2 regions of the Lysinibacillus sp. GW247-5R2A genome follow, and region 1 is predicted to be linked to the other one. Evidence: riboswitches for the same ligand, from Rfam matches in the RefSeq annotation. Region 1 holds a riboswitch; the other holds the start of a gene.
What was found. A riboswitch is a leader RNA that binds a small molecule or an ion and turns the genes downstream of it on or off. The one in region 1 is predicted to bind glycine.
Positions count from the first base shown of each region.

Region 1 (4,262 bases):
CTATTTTTTTCCCTTCGACTACCAGCTCATACCAGCTTGGAGCATCAAAGCATACAGCACTTTTCGGACTCTTTAAGTCTGCTCTTTTCTCCTCTGTATCAGGGACACTAAAATAGGCATCCATCCCTAAGTTATGGAAACCTTGCAAGATTCCCTCACTTAGCACACGGTACGCCTCTGTCACTGACTCTGGCATATTTGGATAGCTTTCTGTTACGATGACACTATATGTGAGCTCATGCTCATGCAGCACAGCTCGTCCACCAGTTGGTCGACGTACAAAACCTAAGCCTTGCTCACGTACAGCATCTAAATTTATATCTTTTTTGGCTTGCTGAAAATAACCGATTGATAATGTTGCCGGTTCCCACTCATAAAAACGAATGACTGGTGGAATGAACCCCTCACTATGCCAATCAAGTAATGCTTCATCTAGTGCCATATTAAAAGAAGGACTACATTTCCCTGAATTTAAAAAATACCAAGTTGTCATATGTTCATCTCCTACAATTTATAAAAATACCTCAGGCCCCACCTGCGGTTCAACCTTAACGAAGATTACGTTACAGTTCAAGTTGTGGCTTTTCAAACGATATCGACGAATTCGCCACAATCTAGTTAATTTTATCAAACTCATTGGACTATCGCTAGCGCATCTTTTATAATAATAAAGAAGATAGAAAGGGGTAAGAAAATCTTGGACATACTTATCACAATCGGTGTCGTTTTAGTAGTCGTAATTGCATACATCGGTATTAATGCACTAAGACTCAAAAAAGCTGTAACCAACTTAACACAAGAACAATTTATTGAAGGCTATCGTAAAGCGCAGCTAATCGATGTTCGTGAACAAAAAGAATTTGATGCTGGTCACATTCTTGGCGCACGAAATGTTCCTTCCACAACATTACGTCAACGTTATAAAGAAATTCGCCCAGATTTACCAGTATATTTATACTGTCAAAATACAGGCCGTAGCTCACGTGCTGCACTATTTCTTAAAAAACGTGGGTACAACCAAATTTACCAACTTCAAGGCGGTTTCAAAACTTGGACAGGTAAAATAAAAGCCAAAAAATATTAATATTTCCCTAAAAAAAGTCGTCTCAAAGAACTAGGAGACGGCTTCTTTTTATACAAAAAATTCAGAGTTTCTACTATATTATATCTATTGCAAAACTTTAAGTGGCTATTTCGTACACTCGTTCATACTATAATGATCCTCCTCCCCCTCACTTGTCCCCACTTCATTTCTTCCACATTAAGCTTTCGTATTTACCCATTTGCGCATACTACGGAAATCTTTGTATGTCCAAAAATACTAATTATCGTTAGTAATTTTCATTTATGCACTACATTCTTCTATTTTTCTGAAAATAATATAAATTTCTAGTTGAATAATTGTAAAAGCACTGCTAGGATATATAATATCTTAAAATAATATTTATGATAAAAAATTAATAAGCTATGAATGCTATGGATCAAACTATAGCAGGAGCAGTTCTGGAGAGAGCGCATTGTGCGTCGCCGAAGGGTTCACTATCTCAGGCAAAAGGACAGAGGAGTAATAACAGCTTTTTTAAGCGATGCCATACGATGGTTACGATGATTTCATGAACCATCCGTGATCAAATGGTATTTGTTATTCTGACGTTTTTCCGAGACTAGTGTCACAACTAGTCTCTTTTTTTATTTTTCCAGTCATTATTTTTTATGCATCTTTGGGGGGATTAACGTGGAACAGCAACAATTAAAACGTGAATTAAAAAATCGCCATGTACAGCTTATTGCCATTGGTGGGACAATAGGAACCGGTTTATTTCTAGGCTCTGGGAAAGCCATTGCATTAGCAGGGCCTTCGATCATCCTTGCCTATTTAATTGTCGGAACGGCACTCTTTTTTGTTATGCGTGCATTGGGCGAACTATTATTATCGAATTCAGGATATACATCATTTACGGATTTTGCCTCCGAATACATAGGGCCATGGGCAGGGTATGTAACAGGCTGGACCTACTGGTTCTGTTGGATCATGACGGCGATGGCAGATATTATCGCTGTGGGGGTTTATACACAATATTGGTTTGATATCCCTCAATGGGTTCCAGCTATTGGTTGTTTAGTAGTATTACTACTACTGAATTTATTGACGGTCAAACTATTTGGGGAGTTAGAATTTTGGTTTGCTATCATTAAAGTGATTACCATTGTGGCGCTCATTATCCTTGGACTTATTATGTTAGTGACAGGCTTTCAAACAAGCTCAGGGACGGTTTCAGTAGATAATCTTTGGGTCCACGGCGGCCTGTTTCCAAATGGAGTATATGGCTTTTTAATGGCCTTTCAGATGGTTGTTTTCGCTTTTGTCGGTGTGGAATTAGTAGGGGTATCGGCAGCCGAGACTGCGGACCCACAAAAAAACATTCCTTCTGCTATTAATAAAATACCATTTCGAATTTTACTCTTTTATGTAGGGGCACTGTTTGTCATCCTATGTATCAATCCATGGTATGAAATGTCTGCCACAAGCAGTCCATTTGTCCAAGTATTTACATTAGCGGGCATTCCAATTGCTGCAGGTATTATTAATTTTGTTGTGCTCACTTCAGCCGCATCTGCTGGTAATAGTGGTTTATTTTCAACAAGTCGCATGCTCTTTAATCTTGGTAAAAATAAACAAGCATCACCTGCTTTTGCTAAGCTCAATAAAAATAGTGTTCCAAGTAATGCACTAGTCATTTCTGCAATTGTTGTATCTGTAGGGGCACTGTTAAGTAAGTTAATGCCAGAGAATGCCTTTAGTATCGTAACGACTATTAGTGCGATTTGCTTCATATGGGTGTGGAGTATTATCATCATTTCTCACATCATCTATAAACGGAAAAATCGTGCCCTACATGAAGCCTCAAGCTTCAAAGCACCGCTGACACCTTTTATTAACTACGTAGTGCTTGCGTTTTTTGCTTTCCTATTAATTGTGATGTTTATTTCAGAGGCAACACGTACAGCTCTTCTACTAACACCTATTTGGTTTATTGCCCTTTTCATTCTATATAAAATGAAAAAAAGATGACTTCAGAGCTCACTCTGAAGTCATCTTCTACTCGTTAAAAAATGGTCATATCCCATTCTGTCGCTAAATGTTTCAGTAATTGGACACCTGCGACACTATTCCCGATAGGATCAATGGCTGGTCCATAAATACCTATTCCACAGCCAGCAGGGAATGGTGAATCTAATCCTGCATGGCCTGGGACAGCGGTAAGAATGGCACCAGAAACACCACTTTTAGCAGGAAGTCCAATAAATGCCGCAAATTTCCCTGAAGCATTGTACATACCGCATGTTACCATTAGAGCCTTTGCTAATTTTGCCACTTGTTTAGGAAATAATTGTTTCTTTAATAGCGGATGATAGCCATCATTAGCGATAACTAAACCAATCATCGCTAAATCGGAGACATTGACTTCAATCGCACATTGCTTTAAGTAAACCTCAAGAGCCGCTTCTACTGGGCAGTCTAAGAAACCAGAATCCATTAAATAGTAGGCTAGTGCTCGATTACGGTTAGCTGTTTGCCACTCGGATTGAAACACTTCCTCGTTGACACTTAATTGCTTACCTATGATTTGCTCTAAAAATTGCAGGATTTTGTCAATCTTCTCCTGTGGTGAATGACCAATCATCATAGAGGAGACAGTAATCGCCCCAGCATTAATCATTGGATTAAAGGGCTTTCCTGGCTGATGACTTTCTAAGCGAATAATAGAGTTGAATGTATCCCCTGTTGGCTCAACATCAACCCTCTCTAATACATAGGGCAATCCTCGATCCATACAGGCCAGTATAAAGGTGATTACTTTGGAAACACTTTGAAGCGTAAATAACTCCGTCGTATCACCAGCTTTAATTTCATGCCCTTCAGTGCCAATAATGGCTATAGCTAATTGATTTGGGTCTTTTTTAGCTAATGCAGGGATATAGTTAGCGCACCGTCCTTCTTTTGCGGCAGAGCGAAACTGTGTGACCGATTGTGCCACAAGCTGATCGTGACTAGGTTGTGTTGACATTACTGTGGACTCCTTTCAAAATGTGCAAAAACAGAGTCTTCATAGTTCTCCTATGAAGACTCTATCCATATTTTTGCTATCCTTTTATAGCTTTGGAGGCATGGTCCCCTCCGGAATTAACGATTCATACGTCTCCCCATCAAGACGTTCTTGCCATTCCTTTTTAGCTTCCTCAATCAGTATTGGATTAGC
Region 1 is NZ_JBWKZL010000005.1:268,480-272,741, forward strand. It holds gene AC07YC_RS10330 (lipoate--protein ligase family protein) at 1-493, opposite strand, end outside; gene AC07YC_RS10335 (rhodanese-like domain-containing protein) at 698-1,084, shown strand; glycine riboswitch at 1,494-1,570, shown strand; gene AC07YC_RS10340 (amino acid permease) at 1,736-3,073, shown strand; gene AC07YC_RS10345 (glutaminase) at 3,108-4,070, opposite strand; gene AC07YC_RS10350 (M20 family metallopeptidase) at 4,155-4,262, opposite strand, start outside.

Region 2 (4,262 bases), on a different contig from region 1:
GAGTCATAATTTTGACCTAAAGGATATCCACCAATAATACCTTTTTCAATTAAGCCTTTATTGATTTCCTTCACACATTTATTTGTTTTCACTACGATTTCATTAAAATGTGCACCTTGGAATGCTACTGTAAAGCCTGCTGCTTCAAAGGCATTTTTTGCATAACGTGTTTTCGCAATATTTTGTGTAGCCATTTCGCGAATACCTTGTTTCCCTAGAGCTGTCATTGCTACAGAAGCTGCAAGTGCAAGAAGTGCTTGGTTCGAACAGATGTTAGAAGTTGCTTTATCGCGACGGATATGTTGTTCACGTGCTTGTAGTGTTAATACATAACCACGACGTCCTTCACCATCTACTGTTTCACCAACAAGACGACCTGGCACCTTACGCATTAATTTAGTTGTCACTGCAAAGAAACCACAGTGTGGACCACCAAATGCTTCAGAGATACCGAAAACTTGTGCATCACCTACACAAATATCAGCTCCTAGTTTACCTGGAGGAGTTAAAATACCTAGGGCAAGTGGGTTAGACGATACTACGAATAAGCTTTTTGCTTCATGCGCAATATCACCGATTACTTGAATATCCTCAACTTGACCAAAGAAGTTTGGATATTGAGCAATAACTGCTGCCGTATTGTCGTCAATTAGCTCTTTTAAAGCTGCAATATCAGTCACACCATCTTTATGTGGGATTGTTACGATTTCAATAGATTGACCATAGGCATATGTAGCCACAACATCACGATATTCTGGGTGTACCGTTTCAGATACTAAAATTTTCTTACGACGTGTATGTCCAGCTGCCAACATTCCTGCTTCAGCCAATGCTGTACCACCGTCATACATAGAAGAGTTGGCAAGATCCATACCAGTAAGCTCTGCAATCATAGTTTGGAATTCAAAAATAGCTTGAAGCTCGCCTTGTGAAATTTCAGGTTGATAGGGAGTATAGGCTGTATAAAACTCTGAGCGAGAAATAACATGATCCACGATTACAGGCTTGTAGTGGTTATAAACGCCTGCACCTAAAAACGATGCATTCGCATTTGTGTCTTTGTTTTTAGCAGCAAGTGCCGATAACTCTTTTAATAAAGCAGATTCCGATTTTGCTGCCTTAATGTCATAAAGGCCTTTAAAACGTACTTTCTCAGGAATATCCTCGAATAATTCATCAACTGAGGATACACCGATTACGTCTAACATTTCTTTTTGATCTTGCTCCGTCATTGGTAAATAACGATGTTTCATAAATGTAGGTCCCTCTTTTCAGCTATTATTTTGAACGCTTGTAAAACGGTGTTTCAACTGTAATCACTTTTAGTTGCTTACCACGGATTTCAATTTCTAATTCATTTCCGATAGTTGCGAATTGACTGTCAATTAACGCGTGACCAACATTACGTTTTGAGGAAGGAAGCTGTGTTCCTGTTGTAACTTCACCAATTTCCTGACCATCTTTAAACACTTTATAGCCATGGCGTGGAATCCCTTTATCGATCATTTCAATGCCGACTAGTTTGCGTGGAAGACCATTTTCCTTCTGAGCCACTAATGCATCATGACCAATAAAATCTTCTTTATTTAATTTCACAGCAAAGCCAATACCTGCTTCAAGAGGAGAAATAGTTGCTGATAATTCTTGACCGTAAAGTGGCAGACCCGCTTCAAAACGTAATGTATCTCGACATCCTAGACCTGCAGGAACAACACCTTTGTCTTGACCAGCACCTAAAATTTTATCCCATAGTGCTTTAATATCCTCTGGTGCTCCATATAGTTCGAAGCCATCTTCTCCTGTGTATCCACTACGAGAAACTAACACTTTATGTCCTGCGACTTCTACATTCTCTTGGAATCGGAAAAATTTAATGGCACTTACATCCGTTGAAGTGAGGGATTGAAGAACCTCCTCTGCTAAAGGACCTTGTAGCGCAATTTGTGCATAGGCTTCCGATTGATTGTCAATTGTCACATCATATTGATGTTGATTTTCCAGCATCCAATCATAGTCTTTTTCGATATTTGCTGCATTCACGCATAATAAATAATGTTGATCTGCTAGCTTATACGTTAGTAAATCATCGACAACACCGCCGTCCTCATAGCACATTGCTGTGTATTGTGCCTGGCCAGTAGCTATTTTTGAAACATCATTGGATAAAAGGTTTTGTAAAAAATCTAATGCATCGGGACCCGTTACTAAAATTTCACCCATATGGGATACATCAAATAATCCCGCACGATTACGTACTGCGTCATGTTCATCTTTAATAGAGGAGAATTGAACTGGTAATTCCCATCCACCGAAGTCAACCGTCTTAGCACCATATTTCGCATATTCTTCAAATAGAGGTGTACGTTTTAATTCATTCGTCATTCTTTTTTGCCCCCTTATTGTTAGTTACATTTTTACTGGTAGTAGTTCGTCTGCTTTTTGTATGGGTACAGTCATGACTTAGCAAAGTAAAAAGCTTCACGGAGTACCTAAAGACATAAAAAAAGACAGACGAACCCCTTTTCGGGATTCTCTGTCCTTGCACCTGAAAGTTACACCAGACTAACTCGCATGGTTGATACTGCCAATTAGTCGGCTTTCCCCTTTGGTGGCTGCTATTGTTATACTACAGCTCTCTCCAGAGTTGCGTCTTATACGAGTCCTTTTACCTGAGAGATTCATAGCCATTGCTACTTGCTCCTTCGGTGGCGTTTAATAACGCTCTCTCCCCGTATAATCATCCGCCCAAGATACATCTTGGTACTATTTAGTATTCAATGAACATTTAGTTACTTATTTGTCTATATCCTAACATTAATTGCATTGAAAAGGCAATCATTTTTTAAAAGATAATAAAACACGAACATTATTCGGTTTATCATCATTTATCGTTCGTTTTTAAGCCTTTTTACTTGGAACACTAAATACTCTAAAATTTGACGAATGGTTCTGCCCGCTGTCAGGACCTGAATATGCCCTGCATCACGATAAAACTTTCTTCTGTAATGATACAGACTTTCTAGCTCCTCCTTTGTCGAGCTTTGTACGATTGGTCTGTTAGGATCATGCTGAACTCGTTTATAAATATCCTCAAACGAGGCATCTAAAAAAAATACTAAGCCACTACGTCTCATAATTTTTCGATTTTCAGCATTCATCGCAGCTCCACCGCCCGTAGAAATAATACAAGCCTCATCGCGGAAACTTTTCAAAAATTCTGTTTCTATTTTTCGAAAATGGGCCTCTCCGTACTTTTCAAAAATCTGCGGGATGGACATTCCTTGCTGTCTCACTATTTCATGATCCATATCATAATATGGCATCTTTAATAAAAAGCTTAAACGTCTTCCTAAAGCACTCTTTCCACTACCCATAAAACCAACTAAATATATTTTTCGCAATTCGAATCACCTTCTTATAACTACGATTCTACACTGTCTGACAAAATTTGTCCCAATAAATTTATCGTAGCTTGAACATTCAATTTTTCGAGCCCATCATATGTTTGAAATTGCATTTCATATGACATACAATACGCAAGAAGAAAAGTAGTTACAAGAAATAATAATGCAATTGCGATTAAAAAAATAGCCCCACTGTCATTTTTCAATAATTGGCACATAGAAGGTTCGCTCCTTTTGCATACCACTAGGCATTTCCACCGCTACTGTCAGCCTATCTCCGCTATAAGTGAACTGACATTTATTGATGCCATTTAGCATGGGAACATGTCCTCCATTTACTTGTTCACGAATGATATTACGATAGCAATCAATATAATGGACAGCTTCTGTGGTCTGGAAAGTGATTCGTTTATGATCATCCCGCACAGAGAACGTTAAAATATCCTTTAGCCCATTATTCAAATCATACACAAACAGCTCCCATTTCGATTGTTCATCCGTTTGCATAGTTGAGGTCATTTCAGCATACCACAGCATAATTAGGACAAAAAGATGAGAAATCAGCACAAACACCATTAATTGAAACATTGCTTCTAGTAAGGTATAGCCCTTCTCATTATTCATGGACATTTCCTGTAAGGGGAATACATTTTTGGCGTGGCTTGAGTATATTGTGAAAACGAACACAAATTTCTTCACCATTAAACATCCATCGATACTCAACCTGTTCAATAATTCTTGTGCCCTCAGTTTGTTGTACAGCTTGATATAATTTCAGGCCCTCATATGCTGTTTCAGCTGCAATCATTTCCATTTTTTTATTCATAAGATTCGTTTTCATCGTATAGGTAATAGGCA
Region 2 is NZ_JBWKZL010000004.1:29,928-34,189, forward strand. It holds gene gcvPA (aminomethyl-transferring glycine dehydrogenase subunit GcvPA) at 1-1,253, opposite strand, end outside; gene gcvT (glycine cleavage system aminomethyltransferase GcvT) at 1,279-2,382, opposite strand; glycine riboswitch at 2,648-2,741, opposite strand; gene AC07YC_RS07675 (shikimate kinase) at 2,886-3,401, opposite strand; gene comGF (competence type IV pilus minor pilin ComGF) at 3,600-4,028, opposite strand; gene AC07YC_RS07685 (hypothetical protein) at 4,021-4,262, opposite strand, start outside.
Region 2: another riboswitch for glycine. It lies ahead of gcvT (glycine cleavage system aminomethyltransferase GcvT); the one in region 1 lies ahead of AC07YC_RS10340 (amino acid permease).